DNA from 3 places in the Paenibacillus sp. FSL R5-0486 genome. Region 1 is predicted to be linked to each of the others. Evidence: predicted binding sites of a transcription regulator. Region 1 holds the regulator's gene; each other region holds the start of a gene.
The links. The regulator NrdR, encoded in region 1, represses ribonucleotide reductase genes. The targets are predictions, from matches to a motif close to AACACNATATATNGTGTT.
Positions count from the first base shown of each region.

Region 2: MKY01_RS29665 (anaerobic ribonucleoside triphosphate reductase) is a predicted target of NrdR. The motif match lies at 3,108-3,125, and genes of this name have one in related genera.
Region 3: MKY01_RS10715 (adenosylcobalamin-dependent ribonucleoside-diphosphate reductase) is a predicted target of NrdR. The motif match lies at 3,279-3,296, and genes of this name have one in related genera.

Region 1 covers NZ_CP150237.1:2,194,574-2,202,370, forward strand. The annotation lists gene polA (DNA polymerase I) at 1-1,530, shown strand, start outside; gene mutM (DNA-formamidopyrimidine glycosylase) at 1,649-2,476, shown strand; gene MKY01_RS09970 (manganese efflux pump) at 2,577-3,392, shown strand; gene coaE (dephospho-CoA kinase) at 3,402-3,998, shown strand; gene MKY01_RS09980 (lytic transglycosylase domain-containing protein) at 3,995-4,558, shown strand; gene MKY01_RS09985 (alpha/beta-type small acid-soluble spore protein) at 4,641-4,862, opposite strand; gene nrdR (transcriptional regulator NrdR) at 4,979-5,446, shown strand; tRNA gene MKY01_RS09995 (tRNA-Ala) at 5,632-5,704, shown strand; gene MKY01_RS10000 (S-layer homology domain-containing protein) at 5,943-7,797, opposite strand, start outside.
Region 2 covers NZ_CP150237.1:6,710,938-6,718,734, reverse strand. The annotation lists gene MKY01_RS29675 (methyl-accepting chemotaxis protein) at 1-377, opposite strand, end outside; gene nrdG (anaerobic ribonucleoside-triphosphate reductase activating protein) at 593-1,102, opposite strand; gene MKY01_RS29665 (anaerobic ribonucleoside triphosphate reductase) at 1,099-3,060, opposite strand; gene MKY01_RS29660 (histidine kinase dimerization/phospho-acceptor domain-containing protein) at 3,542-5,179, shown strand; gene MKY01_RS29655 (aldo/keto reductase family protein) at 5,333-6,271, shown strand; gene MKY01_RS29650 (diguanylate cyclase) at 6,413-7,525, opposite strand.
Region 3 covers NZ_CP150237.1:2,354,397-2,362,193, reverse strand. The annotation lists gene catA (type A chloramphenicol O-acetyltransferase) at 1-492, shown strand, start outside; gene MKY01_RS10715 (adenosylcobalamin-dependent ribonucleoside-diphosphate reductase) at 575-3,217, opposite strand; gene MKY01_RS10710 (SNF2-related protein) at 3,720-5,483, shown strand; gene MKY01_RS10705 (YqhG family protein) at 5,487-6,686, shown strand; gene MKY01_RS10700 (hypothetical protein) at 6,841-7,797, shown strand, end outside.

The sequences.
Region 1 (7,797 bases):
AAGCGCGGTTATGATCTTCATCGTGTAGACCTGGCCCTGCATGCGCATGGTATTGAATTTGCTGGTGCGTCATTTGATGTACAACTGGCAGCGTATTTGCTTGATCCAACGGAATCCAACCAGACAATTAGTGGACTCACGACCAAGTATGGTCTGCCGTCACTCGTAGAGGATGACACGGTTATGGGCAAAGGTGCCAAGTACAAGGTACCGGAAGTGGAGATCTTGGGTGATTTCCTATGCCGTAAAGCTGCTGCAGTAGCAGCCATTATTCCACTTCAGGAGCAGGTGCTGGAAACCGATGTGATGAATTCACTGTTCCATGAACTGGAGATGCCGTTGTCACGCATATTGGCGGACATGGAGAAACAGGGTATCAAGGCCAATACAGCCGATCTACAGGCTTTGGGCAGTGAGTTTGAAGAACAGATCAGCAGGTTGATGGCTGAGATTTACAAGCTGTCAGGAACGGAATTTAATCTGAATTCACCAAAGCAACTGGGTGAGATTTTATTTGATAGACTGGGCTTGCCAGTGGTGAAGAAAACAAAAACGGGTTATTCCACAGATGCGGAAGTATTGGAGAAATTGGCTCCTTATAATGATGTGGTCAAGCATATTCTGCAATATCGTCAGCTTGCCAAGCTACAATCCACTTATGTGGAAGGATTGCTCAAAGAGATATCCAATCGGGATGGCAAGGTGCATACGTATTATCGTCAGACCATTGCTGCAACGGGACGACTTAGCAGTCAATTCCCGAACTTGCAGAACATTCCGATTCGGATGGAAGAAGGTCGCAAAATCCGGAAGGTATTTGTTCCTTCCGAGCCAGGATGGTCCATTTTGGCGGCAGACTATTCCCAGATTGAACTGCGAGTACTGGCCCACATTTCGGACGATGAGCGCTTGAAGGAAGCGTTTGTCAACGATATGGATATTCATACAAAGACCGCTTCGGATGTATTCGGCGTGAAGCCTGAGGATGTGGATGGGGATATGCGTCGTTCCGCCAAGGCAGTTAACTTTGGTATCGTGTATGGCATAAGTGATTATGGCTTATCGCAGAACCTGCATATTACACGTAAAGAGGCCGCGCAGTTTATAGATCAGTATTTTGAAGTATTCCAGGGTGTCCGCCGATATATGGATGACATTGTGAAGGAAGCTCGTCAGGATGGTTACGTCAAAACGTTGTTGGAACGACGTCGTTACCTACCAGAGATTAATGCCAGTAACTTCAATCTGCGTTCCTTCGCAGAGCGTACGGCGATGAATACACCGATTCAGGGAACAGCAGCAGATATCATCAAGTTGGCCATGGTACAGATGGATGAAGCGCTGCGGGAACGCAAGTTGAAGAGCCGTATGTTGCTTCAGGTGCACGATGAACTTGTATTCGAAGTGCCTGCGGATGAATTGGAACTGATGAAAGAGTTAGTACCTTCAGTTATGGAAAAAGCATTGGAACTGTCGGTTCCGCTGAAAGCCGAAGTCAGCTTTGGTGATAACTGGTACGAAGCGAAATAAATCAAGTGCTGCGCGGTTTTTCCGGTATTTTACAATAGGCCTTTCCATGTTTGAGATATAAGAAAAGGGTCCCGCTGAGCGCCATCTTCCGTTATAATATAGGGGAGGTGAGAACATCATGCCGGAATTACCGGAAGTCGAAACAGTCAGAAGAACATTGAATCAACTTATTGTGGGCAAAACGATTGATCATGTTACCGTTAGCTTGCCGCGGATTATTCAGCGGCCGGACGACATAGATGCATTTGCAATGGAACTCGCGGGACATACCGTCATTGGGGTGGAGCGCCGCGGCAAGTTTTTGCGTATTTTGCTGGACGGGCTGGTGCTTGTCTCCCATCTGCGGATGGAAGGAAGATACGGTGTGTACGAGCAGCATGAAGATGTGGAGAAACATACACATGTGATCTTCCATTTTAATGATGGTACGGAATTGCGTTATAAGGATGTGCGTCAATTTGGTACGATGCATCTGTTTAATGCAGGTGAGGAACTGGTGTCCAAACCTTTGCTGAAGCTGGGACTGGAGCCACTTGATCCAGCCTTTACGGTAACTGCATTCCGCGAGGCGGTTGGCAAGCGTACAACCAAAATCAAGGCTGTACTTTTAAATCAGGCATATGTGGTCGGTATCGGGAATATTTATGTGGACGAGGCTCTATTTCGCGCAGGTATCCATCCCGAGACCATCGCCAAGACACTGACCGAAGCTCAGTTAACGGTGCTTCATGAAGCGATTGTGGCTACGTTGCAAGATGCAGTGAATGCAGGTGGATCTTCCATCAAGTCCTATGTGAATGGACAGGGTGAGATGGGGATGTTCCAGCATCAACTGAAAATCTATGGACGCAAATCAGAACCTTGTACAACTTGTGGTACGTTAATTGAAAAAACGGTGGTTGGTGGCCGTGGAACGCATTTTTGTCCGAACTGTCAGCTACTGTAACATGAACTGAATGAACGAAATGATGAAATCATAGCACCCTTGGATTCCTCCCTCCATATACTGATATGGCAGAAATAAGCGGGCGTATACCCATACTGGCATCTTCAGTTGGCACGAGTACCGCACAGAGGAGGAGTCCGGGGTGCTGCATCATTTTATTTCATTGCTGGCGCTTGCTTTGGCGCTTAGTTTAGATGGTTTTGGAGTCGGGATTACATATGGGTTACGGAGGACTAAGATTCCCCTGTTATCTATCGCTGTTATTTCGATCTGTTCAGGATTGGTTATTGCCTTGTCGATGCAAGTAGGTGTGTTGTTGTCCCATGTGGTGTCACCGGATATCGCTTCGATCGTGGGAGCCGTTATATTGATAGGTATTGGTGCATGGTCACTGTTGCAACTAATTCGAAAGCAAGGCAAAGAACAGCTGGAAACAGACACTGGAATGGGTGAGGGAACAGAAGCAAAGGTAACTGGAGTGGGAGAAGCACAAGAGAGACTGTCGGCTTCAAATGGCAGGAATCAGGTGCTCGCACTGGATCTGGAGCAGTCGGCTTCAAATGGATCACTGGAACGAATGGTATTTACACTGGAGTTGCGCAAGTTGGGCGTTGTCATTCAGATCCTTCGCAGTCCCTCCAAGGCGGATATGGATAACTCGGGGAGTATATCTGCTCAAGAAGCGATGTGGCTGGGTATTGCCCTGTCTCTGGATGCGTTTGGAGCAGGTTTGGGAGCGGCACTTCTGGGATTCCCTACACTATGGACAGCACTCATTATTGCACTGTTTAGTGGGGCTTTTCTGTCACTCGGCATGAAGGTTGGCCTACGATTCTCAGCTCTGCGCTGGATGCGAAGACTGTCTGTATTGCCAGCGCTATTGTTAATGATTATGGGAATAATGAAGTTGTTATGAGGTGAAACGATGAATATAGGCTTAACCGGCGGGATCGCGACAGGCAAAAGCAGTGTTTCCGCCTATCTCGCCAGTAAGGGAGCGTTGCTCATCGATGCAGACGTTATTGCCCGGGAAGTTATGATGCCCGGGCATCCCGTGTTGGCCGCCGCTGTTAAGCGGTTTGGACAAGCCATACTGAACGAAGATGGAACACTGGATCGGAAAAAGCTCGGAAGTATTGTTTTCGAACAACCAGAGGAACGAAAGGCATTGGAGGCTATCACACATCCGGCGATCCGAAGAGAGATGCGCGAACGGGCTGCTGCATACGCGTTGCAACATCCGGATAAACTTGTGGTATCTGATATTCCTTTGCTCTACGAATCAGGTCTGGAGGACGGTTTCGAGGAAGTCATGGTTGTATATGTCCCGAGATCGGTGCAACGAGATCGCTTGATGAGTCGGGATGGAATGACTGCAGCACAGGCTGAGGCTCGAATGGATGTACAGATGGATATTGAGCGCAAAAAACAGCTGGCAGATATTGTCATCGATAACAGCGGCTTATGGCCTGCGACGGAACAGCAAATTGACTCATATCTACAGCGTAAGGGTTTGTTATGAGAATATTGCGTAAGAAACGTGTATTGCTGTTGATGTTTGTTTCCTTTGTACTGGTGTTATTTCTGAATACAAACTGGATGGCATGGTTCTATCCCATACATTATAAGGAAGAGATCCGTGCCCAATCTCAGAGCTATGAGGTTGATCCGTTTCTAATTGCTTCCATTATCAAGGTGGAGACCAATTTTAAGACAAGCAAGGAATCCAAACGAGGTGCCATTGGGCTCATGCAACTGATGCCGGACACGGCGAACTGGATACTGGAACAAGCCAAAATTCCCGACACTTCGCTGGAGGAATTGAAGCACGAGCCAGAACGAAATATTCAGTTAGGCACATGGTATCTGCGGAATCTGTCCGATCAATTCGATGGCAATGAAGCAGTTATGATCGCTGCCTATAATGCGGGTCCAGGCAAAGTGAACAGTTGGCTTAGAGATGGTGTATGGGATGGCTCGTTCGATACAGTGAAAGATATTCCGTTTGGTGAGACGCGTCACTATGTACAAAGAGTCATTTACTATTATAATCAGTATGTAAAGATCTATAATACGTTCTAAGTATATAAGTAGAAGCACAGAGCAGGCCGGTTATTCACCGGCCGCTCCATGCTCCTCTGTGTAGCGTATTACGATGCAGATATTATTGGTATTGACCTGCCAATTGCTGTTCTGCAATTGTTACCAGACGCTTCGTGATGTATCCACCGATCGAACCGTTCTCGTAAGAAGTCATGTTACCTTGGTATCCGTCTTGTGGGATGCTGATTCCGAGTTCTTGAGCAACTTCATATTTCATTTGCTCGAGTGCTGCGGAAGCTTTAGTTACCACCAAGTTGTTGGAGTTACCATTGCTTTGTGCCATTGCTGTTCACCTCCTCGCGGGTTGGTAAAAGTATTATGTGTCGGCAATGCGTTTTTCATTACAAAATCAGTACAGGGAATATGTGGTAAAAAGTAAAACGTGGGAAGTGATCTGTTTTGAAGTGTCCTTATTGCGGTTATATGGGTACCAAAGTGCTTGATTCGCGTCCGGCCAACGAAGCAAAATCCATTCGTCGTCGCCGTGAGTGTGAGCAATGTGCCCGAAGATTTACAACGTTTGAGATGATTGAGGAGACTCCACTGATTGTCATTAAGAAAGATGGCAGCCGGGAAGAGTTCAGCCGGGACAAAATTCTCCGCGGGCTTATTCGTGCCTGTGAGAAACGTCCAGTCTCCGTAGAGACCCTGGAGATGATGGTATCTGAAGTGGAGAAATCTCTGCGTAATACAGCCGATGCTGAGGTCGAGAGTCGCCAGATTGGTGAGTTATTGATGGAACAGTTGTTTCCGGTCGATGAAGTGGCGTATGTCCGTTTTGCGTCGGTATATCGCCAGTTCAAAGATATCAATATGTTCATGAAAGAACTGAAATCCCTGTTGTCCAAAGACGATCTGGAGGATTAGTGTAGTGGGTAAAGGGAGAAGAGCAGTCTGGAGTTCCAGTCCGTGTGTACCAGAGAAATCGGTTGTTCTTCTCCAATCACTTTGGATCTTGAGAAAGTGATTGACAGCGAAAGCTGGATTTTATATGATATAGGAGTCGCCTGTGGAACGTAGCAGTGTTGGACAAGTTATCTATTTCATATCCTGGGGCCTTAGCTCAGCTGGGAGAGCGCATCGCTGGCAGCGATGAGGTCAGGGGTTCGATCCCCCTAGGCTCCATAATCAAGAATGCCATCACATTATTGCGATGGCGTTTTTTTTGTGGTGAAATAAATCAGAACATGCATAATTAATTAGAATTTTTTGGACTTGGGGACGAATATTCTAGATGCAAAAATCGAGGGTGTTCAAATTCCTGACCGTGGAGTTGTCAAAAAAAGTACAGTTTGAAAACAAGGAGACCCTTCCGGCTGGATATTGTCCAACCGGAAGGGTCTGCATTTATCTATATACGCTTTCACTTAGCCAGATATTCGACGAACCTTACAAAGATCGTGGCTACTTCGGCGCGGGTGGCGGTGGCTTTGGGAGCAAAGAAGTTGTCCGGCTTGCCTACTACAATGCCGATGTCCCGCAGTGCCTGAACGGCCTCCAACGCCCAGGAGCTGATCTCACTCTCGTCCGTGAAGGGCTTAGAGTGGCTTTCAGGTAGCTCATAGCCTTTGTACTTCATGTAGTTGTACAGTATCACCAGCATCTGCTCGCGCGTCATCGGTGAATTGGGGTCAAACAGGTCTGCGTTTGTACCGTTGACTATGCCTTTTTCGGCCGCCCACTCGGCTGCCGCGGTGTACCATTGTCCGTCCGTCACGTCGCTAAAGCGGGAACTCGTGTAGCTGGAGAGGTTTACGTTCTCAAGATTGGCCAGTACCTGCACGAACATTGCACGCGTCATTGCGGTGCCGGGTGAGAACGTCGTGGACGTCGTGCCGTTGAAAAGATCGTATGTGAAGGCGAAATTTATATAGCTGTAGAACCAGTCGTCCATGTTGGCATCCCTGAAAGGATTGCCCGATATCACGAGGAAGCCCAGTGGGGTGGCGTCATCAAATGCCAGCTCCGTACCCTCACGGATGTTCAGCGACATGCCGTTATCTAAGCTAACTTTTGCGCCGCTCGGTCCTACCACAACCGCTCCGCCGCTCCGTATCTTCGATCCGCCGTGAATATCCACACGGTTGCCGTTGGGCAGGGTCACATGCGCGTCTTTGCCGCCTACTGTAACCGTACCGTCGCTCGCTATCGTCGATCCTCCCGAAATGGTCACTGTGCTGTTGTCGCCGGGTAGTATCACTTCGGCGCTCTTGTCTGCCGGAATGGTTAACTTACCGTTTGAGTCTATCGATGTGCCTTCGGGTACCTTAATCTTCGTCCCGCCTTTGGTCGCAATCTCGCCGCCACCGGGAAGGGTGGTGTTGCCGTTTTTGTCTGTGATCGCGGGTTTATCCTTCGGTGTATTCACTGTGTAGGTCGACTTCAACGTTCCAGCGTCTGTCCCGGTGCCCGTATTGTCGGTGTTGCCCGTATTACCGATGTTGCCGGTATTTCCGGTATTTCCGGTGTTTCCCGTATTGCCGCCAGAATCAGGCACAGTGGGAGTCGTCGTCTTCATCGGCGTCGTCGTAGCACTGATCTCCGCGCCGTCGCCCTTTGCATTCACCGCGATGATGGTGAAGTTGTAGCCTTGGCCGTTTGTCAGGTTCTTGAAGGTATATTTGGTCTCCGTCGCATCCAGTGTGATCGGCGTCCCGTTGCCATACCATACCTTGTAGCCCAAGATCGCACTGCCACCGTCGTCAGCAGGGGCGGTCCAGTTCAATGTGACCTGTCCGTCACCGGCTGTCGCCTTGAAGCCGCTCGGAGCACCTGGCACGACCGGTTTTCTCTGCGCGAACATCCAATCAAAGACGTCTGTGTAGTCATTGTTCCAAGCTGGCAAGTTAGAGGACTGCGCCGTGGGAGCTATGCTCCAATTCCCCATAGTTATCTGGTTGTAAAGAACCGCCGCTTCAACTTCGTGCGCTATGTAATCAGCCAGAACAGGTGTGTTGGCCGGATTCGGCCTCAGGTTCGGCTGATCAAATTGATTGTAGGGCCACGTAAGGACCTCATTACTCTCAAAGCGCGAAGCCCTCGCGTTGATCATTTTCGGCATATTGTTATTGATAAAGTTATTGAGGTTAGTCTGGTAGCCTCCAACATTATGAGCATTTAAAAACATCCAATAGGCCAGGTTGTTGTGAGCGTCATTGTCCTTAGCGTTCGGTGAACCGCTTACCGGGGCCATAGGTGCGGCGGCGGCGAAGAAGCCA
Region 2 (7,797 bases), 2.7 Mb from region 1:
AACTGGTTAGTCAGATTTTCGGTAGCATCCATGAGCTGTTGCAACTGGTCTTTGTCATCCATACTGTAGAGCAGATTAAACAGGGCGATGACTTCACCTTTTTCATTTTTAATGGGGATAAAAGCCACGTCAAAAGGAACACCGAATAAATCTTTAGGGTAGTGATCGAATCGTTTGACTGTACCGCCGTTGAGATCAGCAAAATTTCGATTTCCATCCAATAGAGGGTCGCCGGGTTGATAATTCAGTTGTTTTAACGATTCCCCTGCTGAGAAATATAGGAATTTCTCATGATCAATCACGGAGAGGGTTACATCCTGACGAATCGTATCTCGAAAGAAAGGCATACATGTAATTAATGCTTGAACAATATCCATATAAAAGATGATTCCTCCCTGGTTACCTTATGTAAACGGTTAAATTTTAAATGCTAACTTAATAACTACCTATATTATATATCGTCATGCAATAGAGAAGAAAATAGAGAGAATGGATAAAACCTATTTCTTAAAGAAGACCGCTATACGCCAACAAGACACGAGTCCGCTGGGGACCCGTGCCTTGTTAGTTGGTGAGGGGAATAAAACCAATGTTACAGCATACTGAGCTGCATTGTAACGATGGTTCGAGTGGCTAGTGTTGCACTGACATCAATCAAACGCTGATTCCGGCTGCCGCGGAAGGGAAGGGAAACATCACGCTCCGCTTCAACGTATCGACCGTCAATAATCACATCGCACAACCGGGCAAGCTCCGCTCTTGCAGGGTCGGTAATCAGTTCTTCATATTCGAATCCCGTGTAGGCCCATACCGTCAGATCAGGACGTGCAGCGCGGAGCTGCTGGACCCAAGACGTACATTCTGCTGCCGAGAAAAAGGGATCACCACCACACAACGTAACGCCATCCAGCAATGGATGGGTCGTCACTTCATGCAGAATCTGCTGCTGCCGCTCCTCTGTAAAGGGCTCCCCCGCTCGAAAGCTCCATGAATCCGGACTGAAGCAGCCCGGACAGGCGTGACGGCATCCGCTGATGAACAACACGGCACGCAGGCCGATTCCTTCATTCACCGATTCCGGGATGTAACCATATAGATTCACCGGTGTTTCACCCGATCCCGCACTTCGGCTTGCTTCGCAGCATTGAAGCGTACTTTGTAATCCCCGGTCAGATAGCCAGTTACGCGGCGTAACCGCTGGAAGTGTACATGGTTCTCATGGGCTTCACAGCTTGGGCATACATCCCCAATGACGCCTTCATAACCACATGCAGGGCAGCGATCAATTGGATGATTAATGGAGAAATAACCGATATCCTGCGCCAGTGCATACTGTACAATTCGCAGGAAAGCTGCGGTGTTGGCCCGAACGTTTCCGTCAAGCTCCACATAGGAGATCGCACCCGCGTTACATAAAGTGTGGAATGGGGCCTCCAGTTCAATCTTCCGATATGCTGGAAGCGTGTGGTAGACCGGGATATGGAATGAATTCGTATAATACTCCCGATCATTCACTCCGGGAATAATGCCATAACGCTCTCTGTCGATCTTCGTGAATTTGCCGGACAACCCTTCAGCAGGTGTGGCAAACAGGGTGATATTCAAGTTATGCTGCTCGCTCATCCGGTCACAGAACTCTCTCATGGTCCGAATAATGTTGAGCGCTTCGCGATGTACATGAGGGTCCTGCCCATGATGGCGCCCATAGAGAGCTGTCATACATTCCGCGAGTCCGATAAAACCAAGAGATAATGTTCCATGCTTTAAAAGCTCGGCAACCGGCTCGTTCGGGCCAAGCTGTTCTCCACCTTCCCATACACCCTCCCGCATCATGAAGTCCGATGCCTTGGCAGGCTGCAATGTCTGAATTCGGTAGCGGTGCAACAGGCCGGAAGCGGCATTATGCATAACTGACTCCAAAGCAGTATAGAATCCGGCTCGGTCAGCGACAGCTCTTGCACCTTGGCAGATGCCAAACCGGATGCCGAGCTTCACGAGGTTAATGGTGTTGAAGGACAGATTACCTTTACCACTTTGACGATTGCGACCAAACCGGTCAGCCAGTGTACGTGTGCGGCATCCCATGGTTGCGATGATCGTATCCGGATCTTCCGGATGATAGAAAGGCAGATTGAAAGAGGCATCCACATTGACAAAGTTAGGATACATCCGCCGGGATGAACAGGTGACTGCGAGCCGGAACAGATCATAGTTCGGCTCTCCTTGAGCCTGATTGATCCCCTGTTTACATTGGAAAATATGTTGAGGGAACACGGGAGTCTCCCCGTTGCCCAGGCCACGAATGGTTGCTTCCAGCAACGAGCGTGATACCAACCGTCCTTCCGCAGAAGTACATAATCCATAGTTCAGTGAAGTAAATGGAATCTGACCACCCGCCCGGCTGCTCATCGTATTCAGGTTATGAATCAGTGATTCAGCAGCTTGTCCTGTCTCCAATTCAGTCTCTTCATAGGCGAAGGCATATGCCCGCGGACATTGATTCTTCGCTTCGATGCTATCCAGATGAAGCTGTTCATCCCCGATCAGAACATTTTCACCAAAGAGCCGTTGCCCTTTGCGGTAGTGTTTGCGGAACGATCGCTGTACATAAGGGGCCAGATCCCAGTCAATTTTATTGGCCGATACACCGCCATATTGACTGTTCTGCTGGGATTGGAAGATGATCGCAACCAGAGCCATGGCAGACATGATCGTCTGAGGTGTGCGAACCGATCCGTTACCTGTGTTGAAACCCGCAGCAAGGAGACGGTCAAACGGGATAAAGATACAGTTGGTCGTTCCAAGTGCATACTGATCCAGATCGTGTACATACAGATCCCCATTCTCCACAGCTTGGGCAAGCTCTTTCGGCAACACATGACGCAGAGCATGCCACTTGGCGGTCTCCGAACCGAGCCTGCTCATCTTACCACTGAAGGAATCCCCGTTCAGATTCGCATTTTCCCTCAGCGTATCGGCGTCTTCTGCGCCAATAATTCGTCTTCCCAGGTCGGATAATAGATCGGATGCCGGTGGGGTGGCATACTCAAGCATGTTCATGTAAGGTTCCTCCTAAAATGATTTTGGTTATCATTCAATTCACGTTAAATACTATATGTAGATTCGTCTTATCCATTTATAAACTATATGTGGTTTTTTGGGTGTGATAATGATCACACAGCTTACTGAACAAAGTGGACTTTCCTTTAATTGCTACGGATAAAGGTTCCCAAAGTCTGAGCGGAAGCGTATAATTTCTAGTTATTCTGCAAGTATAATATCCGAAGTCGGACAAGATGGACTTTAATCAAGCTGAAAAGGCGAGTTGCAATGAATTCGCGGTCGTTAAACCATCCGTTTAAGACCTGTTTTTGTCCACAAATGGGCAATAGGCAGGGAGTATGATTCTCTTATACTTCTACGGTGTTAATCATATAAGTATAGATTGTGACAGCTATTCGGATTTTTGATGACCCCTGTACGTGATTAAACATTCTGAAATACAGATTTGAAAGTGCAGCTAAGATAAGAGGGGTGAATCATGGGGACGGCAGAAGGCATTACAAGAGGCTTCTATGAAGATATAAAGGAAGCTGCGGCTCATATCGTAGACGTATTAAGTGGTATATTGAAGGTCAATACCATCTTTGTTGCCACGAATGACGGGGTGACCAATGTCATTTTGGAGGCCTTTAATCGTACGGAAGAGTTAGTTGTTAAAGGCAGTGCACTTCCATTTACGGATTCATATTGCAGCCTGGTATTAAGAGACAACGGTAGCGTTCTTACGATCCCGGATACATGTGAACATCCGATGACACGATCCATGGGCGTTACGAGCGGACTTGGCAATCGCTTCTTCGTGGGCGTGCCTATTATGAGAAGATCGGGCGAAACATTTGGCACCATCTGTCTGATGGATGATCCTGGTTATGTGATCAGCGAAACCGATATGAAGACACTGAAGGCGATGGCTGTATTCCTGGGTTATGTTGTTGATCTGGAAAGCACGTTGCATGTTCAGGAGCGGAAACTGAGTGATTCGGAACAAATGCAAGAACAGCTCCAGGCAGAGAAAGAACGTGCCGAATCTGAGGCTATGACCAAAACACAGATGTTGAAGCTAATGAGTCACGAGATTCGCAATCCTTTGAACGGTATTTTGGGACTGACAGATCTGATGCGCACACCGGATATGCCTGAGGAGCAGTCCGAATATGTGAACATGATTGAGACAAGCGGCAATATTCTGCTTTCCTTGCTGAATAATATGATGAATTTCAACATTAATGAAGCAGGTAAAACGGTTATACATGATGATCCGTTTGATCTGGTAGGCACCATTGAGAATACCGTGTATCTCTATGCCGGGATTGCGACGGGCAAGAACATTGAGCTGGGATTAAATCTTGAACTGAATGTATCTCAAGTGTTCGTTGGTGATGAAGTCAAGATTGGACAGTTGCTTGCACACGTCATTCAGTATGCTCTCGATTCAACGCGTGAAGGTTCCGTTCTGATCACAGCAGTGGTGAACGGAGAAGAATTGGAGGAGAACGGTACACTTCAGCTCAAGGTGAAGTACACGGGTCAGATGTTATCGGACAAGAAGACACCAACCTTTAACAGCCAAGATGAAAATTTGAATATCCAAAAACTGATTGGAAGCAATCTGGGTTTAGCTGTAAGCCAGAATCTTGCCATTCTCATGCATGGCCGTATTCAGGTGAGCAGTGTGAAGGAAAATGAGACGGAATTCAACATCTCCCTTCCATTGCGCAGATACTGGGAGTTACCTCAACTCGCAAGTGTTCAGCAACGGTTAAAAGGGAAAAAGGTGTTGCTTGCCAAGGACCCTGATATTTTGCAAGGTGTCTCTTCCCTGATGCGTAGGTGGGAGATGGAGGTACACATGACCTCGGGTGTGACATTAGCGCATGATTGGATCAAGGAAGGATTCATGCCGGATGTAGCCGTTGTGGATATGGGATTAATGGAAGGCGGCGCGGTTGATTTTGTACATGAACTGAAACAGCGACTGGAGAATCTGCCCGTCATTGTTCTTGTTCCTTATGGTATGCACATTGAATTGCATGAAGCAGAAGCCTTTGATGCTGTTCTGACCAAGCCGGTCAGACAGGCTGATCTGTTGAATGCTTTGAGCATTACTTTGCCTTAGATCATGATCATAGATCTTTATTCGGCGCACCTTATAGGTGCGCTTTTTTTCATTTTCCATTTTCTGAGCCAAAGCCCTTTTATTCCGAGCTGGTTACGTTACAATAGAAAGTGAACTTCATCTTTATAACCAACAGAGGAGGATATGCAATCAATGGATTATCGCAGATTAGGTGGAAGCGGACTGAAAGTAAGCGAGATCAGTCTGGGAAGCTGGCTGACGTACGGAGGGTATGTGGAACGTGAGAATGCGGTGAAATCAATTGAAACTGCATTTGATGAAGGCATTAACTTTTTTGATACTGCCAATGTATATGAACGGGGTGCAGCAGAAGAACTGCTGGGGCAGACGCTCAAAGCATATTCCCGTGACTCTTATGTACTTGCAACCAAAGTATTTGGCAAAATGGGTGATGGTCCGAATGACCAGGGGTTGTCTCGCAAACATATCAAGGAGCAATGTGAAGCCAGCTTGAAGCGCCTGGGCGTTGAATATGTGGATATCTATTACTGCCATCGTTATCATACCGAAACACCAATTGAAGAAACACTCCGCGCGCTCGATGATCTGGTACGCCAAGGCAAAGTGTTATATGTGGGCGTCAGCCAATGGACTGCGGCTCAGATGGAAGCTGCGTTGGGTACAGCAGACCGTCTGCTCCTGGATCGTATCGTGGTCAATCAGCCGGTGTACAACATGTTTGACCGTTATATCGAAAATGAGATTATCCCGCTCGGTGAGCGTAAAGGCATCGGACAAGTTGTATACTCCCCGCTTGCTCAAGGTCTATTGACCGGGAAATATACGTCCGTTTCCGATATCCCAGAGAATAGCCGTGCTGCCAAGCTAGGATGGGACGAAGGAAAGATCAATGCGGATCGTATCGGGAAAGTTCGTCAACTGATTGAAGTGGCGGACAAGCTGGATCTGAAGGTTGGCCAACTGGCCCTTGCCTGGATTCTGCGCCAGAACAATGTATCCAGTGCACTTGTAGGGGCGAGTCGTCCCGAGCAGGTAAAAGAGAACGCGGCTGCATCTGGCGTGAAGCTGGATGCTGCCATTGTGGAGGAGATTGAGAGTATCCTTGCTTGATCTCCTGTCAGCACACAAGCTGAGATGATATCTAATGATCTATAAAGAAAGGGATGTCCTGTGCGCCTGAATAGGCGAACGAGACATCCCTCTTTTTGGAGAACGTTGAAAGGTTAGTTTATTGAAAGGTTAGATCTTACTTTAAAGTGTAAGAGGAAAGGAGCGAAAAGTTAAGGCACATACACGGTTACGCCCTGTATTCTTGGCTTCATATAAAGCACGATCGGCCTGTTCGAAGAAGTCGTCATCGTCATGATCATCACAATGATCGGGATATACGGCTACACCAATGGAGATGGTTAGACGTGTCGTGTGCCCGTCGGGCAGAGCAAAATGGTATTTCTCTACAGCCTGTCGTATAGATTCGGCGGTAGCCACGGCCTGACGGTGTCCACAGTCGAGCAAGAGAATGGCGAATTCCTCCCCACCATTTCGTGACACGATATCAGCAGAACGTGCATGCTCAACAAGCAGTTGTCCAAGTTGCTTCAGGACCGCATCGCCAGCGGAATGACCATAGGTGTCGTTTACCTTTTTGAATCGGTCAATATCAATGGCAAGCAAGGAAAGCTTCTGTTGGTAATCCCGCGCACGCTGGAGTTCCAGTTGAAGTGATTTTTCGAACTGTCGTCGATTGCTCAGGTTGGTAAGATGATCGGTAGAAGCTCTTTTTTCCAATAGAAATAACATTTCATTGGATTTATTAATGAATTCTGCAATGAAATAGATAAATATTCCACCGGCAAAAGAAATGGTCATTTGTAACGGATATATCTTCATTAATGAATTCATGCTGTCCGTGTTCAACATAAGGATGATAAAGATTAATGTCATGCCAAGCAGATTCATTGTAATTATTTTGGTCAGTCTGGACCAAGGAGCATAGGCGAAGTATACACCGGACAGTCCGATCAGAGTCATGACAAAACCTGCATCTATGGCAGAGGATGATAAGCCGAACATCAGAATACGAATGATCGAGATCATGAGTCCCGTAACGACCGAAGCCAATCCTCCCATATATACCGCTGCGGTAACGATGGCCAGATGCCGTAGATCTACAATCGTAGTTTCGTTCAGAGGGAATGAATAGTTCATGAGTACTGTGCCATATATACCGAACAATAAGCCGCCGATCAACTGAACACGTAACGAGGGAAAAGGCAATCGGATACTATAGAACTTTGCGATGATCCCGGACACATACATAAACGTAATCATGACACAGATATTAATGAAAAAAGTGCTAAACAACCGACATTCCCCCCTTTTTACGCACATCCCTATATTTTATCTGAAAATTGGTGCTGTAGCGAACCATATTATCCCAAATTTATGAGGGGATTGCTGGGAAAGATGTTTTATTTGCATATACAGGATGTTAGAGTGATATTGACTTCAATATACAATGAGATTTATACTTAATCTAAATCAAAATGTATTCCTTCTTTTTGGGAAGACCATCATAAGTAGAAGATCAGTGTCTGATTTCATATAAAATGGATCAATAATAAAGGAGAAATGGT
Region 3 (7,797 bases), 160 kb from region 1:
CTTATTCATATGATCTCTACGGTCGTCAATGCACACAGGGAATTTCGAACTTGTTTTGATGCCGAGGGGAGATTGGGCTATTGGGACGAATTGTCTCCGAGTTATACGATTTTTCATGAGGACAACAAAAGTTTCTCAACGATCTGGACAGCATTCCATGAAGATTTCGAGACGTTCCACATTCGTTATCTGGAAGATATGAATAATTACAAAGATCACAAACAATTTGTTGCCAAACCCAATGAACCGCCAAATACTTTTCCCGTTTCCAGTATTCCTTGGGTGAACTTTACGGGATTTAATCTGAATATTTACAATGAGGGAACCTACTTGTTGCCTATTTTCACGATGGGGAAATATGTTCAACAGAACGATAAAGTACATCTTCCCTTATCCGTTCAGTTACATCACGCCGTGTGCGACGGCTACCATGCTGGTGTTGTATTTAATGAATTGCAATCACTTGCAGATCGATGCCAAGATTGGTGTTAGTTAGCTAAATTACAAAAAGGCATTCCTGACTTCGTAATGGAGTCAGGAGTGCCTTTCTTTTTCTCTTTTTTTCAAAAGATATTTAATTGCATTTACTGTACCCACAGTTGCTGCATGTTTTGCAACCTTCCACATTCATCAGGGATGCCGAGCCGCATGAAGGACATAAATCTCTCGATTCGATAAAGGTTTTCTGATCCTCTACTACTTTTGGATACGTGCTCTCCACTTGATTCTGTTTTTGTAATGCTCCAGGTTCGTTCTCCTGCACATCGCTCTGTACATGACTTTCCAATGCTTTGGCGACTGCATCAGCAATCGATTCAACCCTATTGGCTCCGAAGCCAATCGCTCCCGAACCACCGATTCCCTTGAGATGTTTGATCAACAGTTCAACCTTTTGCCCATGATCTCCGTATCGAAGGAACAGAGAGCATACTCGACCGAGTGCCTCAGCCATGGCAAACACATCCGATCCCGCTTTGCCCACGTTCAGGAAGATCTCACCCGGGGTTCCCTCCAGATCATTGATCGTAATGTAAGCCATACCAAATGGCGTATTGATTTTGTATGTCGCACCGCGCAGTACTTGAGGACGGCTTCTGTATTGTTTATCCAGTACTGTAGAAGAGGAAGGGGCTTGATCGGAAGAATGCGTTTTAACACCAACCTGGCTATTGGAAGTTCCATCACTTGCCTGTACTTCAGCATTATTCGGGTTTTCTATTGCAGATACGACTGTCTTCTCTTCAGCTTCCGCCGTGTTCTGATCTTCAGCCTGGGTCGCTTCCTTCTTCGACGTGGACAACACCTGCACATCCCTGCTGCCGTCGCGGTATATCGTTACTCCCTTGCAGCCAAGGTCGAAGGCCAGTTCGTACAGCTCAGCCGTATCCTCCACTGTAAAATCAGCCGGACAGTTGGCCGTCTTCGAGATCGAACTATCCACCCATTGCTGGATCGCAGCCTGCACCCGGATATGATTCTCAGCCGACAGATCCATCGCCGTCACATAATAGTCTGGTAAAGCTTCACCCGGATGTTTATCCAGCCAATCTTGCGCGATCGGTACGAACTGTTCATCATAACCTAGACGGCTTTGACGGAAATACTTGAAGGCGAAATACGGCTCAATACCTGTTGATGTGCCCACCATCGTACCTGTACTTCCCGTTGGCGCTTGTGTGATCAGTGTGACATTTCGAATGCCCTGTTTGCTAATGGCCTCTCCCACTTCAGGGTACGTCGCAACCATGTTTTTCATGAATCCACTCTGTAAATACGGTTCAGCTTCGAAAGCTGGAAAAGCTCCCTTCTCTGCTGCAATCTCTGCCGATGCCAGATAGGCCTCCTTCGCCATGAATCCATACAGTTTATCCAGAAAAACAAGAGATTCAGGACCGCCGTATCGAATACGCAGCTTAATCATCAGCTCTGCCAGTCCCATTGTGCCAAGCCCAACCCGGCGTTCACGCTGCTGATTCAGTCTATTTTCCTCAAAATGATATGGTGTTGCATCGATGACATTATCCAAAAATCTAGCCGAGATACGAGTGGTTTCCGCCAGTTCATCCCATGCCACATCATGATTTGTTTCATCGTAGAATTTGGACAGATTGATCGCAGACAGATTACATACACCCCAGGCAGGCAGACCCTGTTCCGCGCAAGGATTAGTACAGATGATCGGATTGAAGTACCAGCTGTTGGACATCTGGTTATAGTACTCCATGAATACCACACCGGGCTCTGCCGATTTCCAGGCTGATTCAATAATGGTATGCCAGATTTCGCGCGCCTTCAGCGTACGATAGTGCACCACCGAATGACCTGCGGCTTTCCATTGCTGCATATCCCCGTTCCACTCGGTATCATAGTCTGGATCGTTTGTATCGGGAAAAACCAAATCCCAATCTCCGTCCTGCTTGACAGCCTCCATAAATGCGTTGCTCACACATACAGACAAATTGGCATTGGTCACCTGCCCCATCGTTTGTTTCACGGTAATAAAATCAAGCACATCCGGATGCCAGTCATTCATCATCAGCATGAGCGCACCCCGGCGGCTTCCGCCCTGTTCAATCAGTCCAGTCGTATAACTGAACAATCCGCCCCACGATACGGAACCGCTGGATGATCCGTTGACACCTTTCACCACCGCTCGGCGAGGACGCAAAGAGGACAAATTAATGCCTACGCCTCCCCCACGTGCCATAATCTCCGTCATCTCAGTCAAGGTTATCATGATGCCACCCCGACTGTCTTGCGGAGATGGAATGACATAACAATTGAAGAGTGTCAACTCATCGCTTGCCCCCGCACCCGCAGCAATTCGGCCTCCGGGTACTAACTTCCAATCTTCCAACACAGAGCGGAACTTGGATTCCCACGTTGCCCGCTGATCGGCTGTGGATTCGACAGAAGCCATCGCTTTGGCAAGACGGTCCCACATCTCTTCCGGTGTTTTTTCTATGTTGAGTGTCAATTTCTCCACACTTGTCTCGATCATCTCTCCGCTTCGAGTTCTTACCTGTACAAGCTGACCCTGACGTTCTATGATTTCGCCCACTTCCTTGGTTGGGAACTTCGGATCATCCTTCGTTAATACCAATACCACATCTCCGACCTTGGCATGATTCGAATCAGCGTCCTTCCAGGCGTATCGGTCCAGAAATATTTTTTCGCTAAGTCCTTCTAATTGGTACGATCGTTGGTTCGATTTCATCGCTACGTTCAACCTCCCCGGAATAAATCTCCATTTTCACTATAAAAGTAAATTATGATGAAACACCACATATAGTGATATAAAACCAGTATATTACACCATATATTGATTTTCCATATGACTTTTATCATAATCCATCTTCATATACTCCCTATGCTCGGACAAGCTTCTTGTAAATAAACTGTAGTTCACATTGGTTCAACTAAACTTTTTACACAAGAACGGAGAGGACAGAAATAACCTGAAGAAGCGAAGCGTTGGCCTAAAAGCTTTCTGAAAGAAAGCTGCATCGAAAGCATACGCTATCCCCGGGTTTTCCCCCTTTGGACAAGGGAATCAAAAAATATCTGGGGATAACAGCGATTGGAAGGTTATTCTGTCATCGGAGTGACAAGTGTAAATATTCCTTATTTGAACCCACATAGTTATGAACTGACTCTCATTCGTCCATACTATTACCTACGAATAAAACGTCATCACGTATGGCAGGGGAGGAAACACCATGAACCGGAAAAACCCGCACCACACAAATCAACCTGTAGCTGAGCTGCCCGTCCCGTTAGAATTTGATCGAAGCTGGATTAATCAATTGGAATCACGACTGGATAAAGGGGGGCCTTGGGGGGATTACCGACTCTTCCAACTCGGCATTCAAGCCGAAGAGACCAACCTGATTCCCAATTTTGACGAGATCCAATGTCTCAAGCATCTACAAGGTCTCACTCCACTCCCTCACCAGATGGACACTGCACGCAGAGTATTATTTGAAATGTCAGGCCGGGCCATTCTCGCCGATGAGGTGGGTCTTGGCAAAACCATTGAAGCCGGTCTCATTCTGAAAGAATATATGGTTCGAGGTCTCGTATCCAAGGTACTCATTCTCGTGCCAGCCTCTCTTGTACTGCAATGGGTACGGGAGTTGAATTCAAAATTTGGCATCCCTGCTATTGCCCAGAAAAAGGCCTATTCCTGGCAGAATGAAGTGGTTGTTGCTTCCATGGATACAGCCAAACGTGACCCGCATAAAGATATGCTGCTGAATACTGATTACGACATGATTATTATTGACGAGGCTCATAAACTCAAAAACAAGAAAACAACCAACTATCAATTCATGCTGAAATTGCGCAAAAAGTATTGTCTGCTGCTCACAGCTACACCTGTGCAGAACGATATGAGCGAGTTGTTCAATCTGATCAACCTGCTGAAGCCCGGTCAACTGGGTCGTCAGGGTGACTTTGCGGCCAACTTTGTTGTAGACAAACGGGTTCCGAAAAATCAGGAACAGCTTAAGAACGAGTTATCCAAAGTCATGATTCGTAACCGCCGCGGCGAAGGCCCCGTTCAATTTACCAAACGGAATGTCTCCAACGTGAATCTGCAACTATCGCCTGAAGAACAAGCGCTTTATGATGGCGTGACTTCCTTTGTTAAAGACCAGTACCAGGAAGCTGGCGGCAACCTAAGTAGCATGCTCTCCCTTGTTACATTGCAGCGTGAAGTGTGCAGCAGTCGAGATGCTGTATTCGTGACGCTTGTTAATCTGTCGAAGAAACTTCCGCTGGACTCTCCCCTTCGGGACAAGATTTGGGAACTCGTTGCCCATATTAAAGCGATCAAGGAGAATACCAAAGCGGAGAAAACGATGGAACTGGTTCGGAACATGAATGAAAAAGTAATTATCTTCACCGAATACCGGGCCACGCAGGAGTATCTGCTAAACTATTTCCGCAACAATGGGCTTACGGCTGTACCCTATAGGGGTGGCATGAATCGAGGCAAAAAAGACTGGATGATGGATCTCTTCCGCGGGCGTGTGCAGGCCATGATTGCAACCGAAGCAGGTGGTGAGGGCATCAATCTGCAATTTTGCCATCATATGATCAACTTTGATCTGCCTTGGAACCCTATGCGGGTTGAGCAGCGGATCGGTCGGGTACACCGGCTGGGACAGCAGAATGACGTGAACATTTTCAATTTATCTACGACGGGAACCATAGAGGAACATATTCTGAATCTGCTACATGAGAAGATCAATATGTTTGAGATGGTGATCGGCGGGCTGGATGTCATTCTGGAACGGTTAGAGAAGAAGGAGTCTATTGAGAAAAGTTTGTACAAAATCATGCTGGAATCACAAACTGATGAAGATATTCGCCGCAAAATGGATTCACTTGGACAATCGCTGAACTCTATTCAACGTGAGGTTTCAGATGAAGGGCCTGCCGTATCCGGGTTGTTAGATCTTCGTAAAGGAGGTAGCTAACTCATGACCATGTCTCCCCATGAAGTGCAGGCTTATGTTCTCACCTATCTGGAAGCACTGGATTGTCAGATTATGGAGCGTTCTCCTGCCCATGTTACAGTCAAACTCTCGCCTGAGGCGGACAAAGCGTTGACCAATCGCCCCTATTATTGGGGGTTCGTGGAACGAACCGGAGCACCCGCTGAGACGATGTCCTTTACATTTATATTTGATCCTGACAGTTATCAGCAGGCCATTGAAGCAGCAGAAGCCACAGCTGCACAAGCATCACCTCCTGCTGTTCCTAACCCTGATGGAACGAATGGCGTAACCAACGGTAGTCCTCAAGGCGAGCCACCAAAAGAAACTATTTTAGGCCGTTACTTCGGTATTACGCCATCACTGCCACAGCTGGGACCAGGACGAATATTGCGTGAAGAAGTGGTGTATGGCAGTCGCAGACTGCAGCAGATTTTCGGCGCTGCCCGTGAAGGCGGTGCCTTCGTGAACCTGTTCGAACAGGCTGCCAAACGGCAATTGCGGGCTACAGCGCCAGCCGTATATGAGCCTTGGCTTGGTGTGTGTTTCAAGGTGGAATTCGCCTGTGATTTGAAACGGGAGGAATTGCATTTTCTCGGCATCTCCCTTCGCTCGGGTGAAATTATAGAAAAATTCGGCACTAAGCTGAACCGACGTGATCTCAGTCCGAGGCTTGCGGAGAACATGCATGTACAGACAGCTAAAGTTTCGTTATTTGATGCCGGAGCTGCTTTGGAATCTCATTTGACGAACCGCTTGCTGGAACTCGATTATAGCTGGGCAGAGAAAGCCCGAGAGCGGCTTGATCTGGAGCTGGACGTGTTGGACACCTACTATGAGGCGGTACTCCGGGAAGATACGCCTGAGGTAGAATCACCAGGTAACATAGCCTCAGACACGGAGAATGAGAATGTCCATTCTGACCGCACGCCACCTGCACCACTGATAAAAGTTGTGGATATAACTAACGCTAAACCCATTGGAGCAGATGTAGAACTGGCGGCAGAGGCCGCAGTACCGATCGACTCCGAGACAGATGCCGAAGAAGAGAAAGCAAAACAGGCGGTAATCGATCGCGAAGCTATGAAACTGCAGTATGAGACACGCCGGACCGAGATGATCTGGCAATATGAACCCAAAGTGAAAGTGACTGCCATTAGCAGCGGCATGTTTCACTTAAGATAGACGAAGACACTACTTTTCCTGCAAATGCTGGCAAAAGTAGTGTTTATTCATGATCAGCCGCCCGACAGGTTGCAGCAACCTTTGCATAGCCTGTCCCCTAGAATGAAACTAGGACCCGCTCAGGTAACGGATAAATGAAAAAGTAGGTGTAAATTTGAAACGATTCTTTCATACGTGTTGGAACAACGCTCGGAAAACAACCTGTATAACCTTGGGCTTGCTCAGTTGTCTTGCCCTATTCTCTTTTTGGTCGATAGCCAATGCAGAGGAACAAAAAACGTCTTCGCTATCCCCCGCATCATCAATTGAGTATAGTCCCAAACATCATGCCATTCAGAATGAAAAGCTAGCTCCCGCTGCTGTGCAACGGTTTGCAGAGAAACAAGCTGTTACACTTGGTACAGCTAACGGCGAAGTGCATTGGAAGAACGCCGACCTGGACTTCTACCCTCTGGGGCCGGGTTTACATAGCTGGCTCGTACAAGCTGAGTTTGAAGGCAAACCGATCGGATATATGATTATTACGGCCACAGAGCAGGGTCAGTTGATGCTTAGTGAATATGGTCATGGAGAACAGTCACCATACAACAATGAACTTCTTGGACAAACCTTAGATCGACAACATGTGAACCTTGAGGCATTACTTGCTGGCGGAGGAGAGCTTCATCTTGGTTACGCTCTTCCCCTGCTGGCTTATTGGAAAGTGGAGCAACCTAATTATCCTGCACTTTATATTGATGCTACGAACGGAGATGTACTGCCGTCAGAGTTCCTTAACCTGCTGGAGGCTGATTCCAAACAGAACTCTGTCAGCATAACTGATTTATCCACAACGCCATCTTTATCAGTCGACCCACTTCATCTGCGACCCGTCTTCAATCCGACTGACAATCTGTTGTGGATTACCTCCAAGCCTGTTGATGCCGACCGGGCAAAAGATGTGATACAACACGGGGAGAATCAAGAGATTGTTTTCTCAGCGGGTGATCGTAACGTTGTATATGGCGGTCCTCTACCTGTTAGCGGGTATCAGCTGTGGCATACTGATCAGGTTGCAGAGTCTATTCTATATGTAGCGCTAGGTGGAAAATCATCCATTCAACGCTTTGTC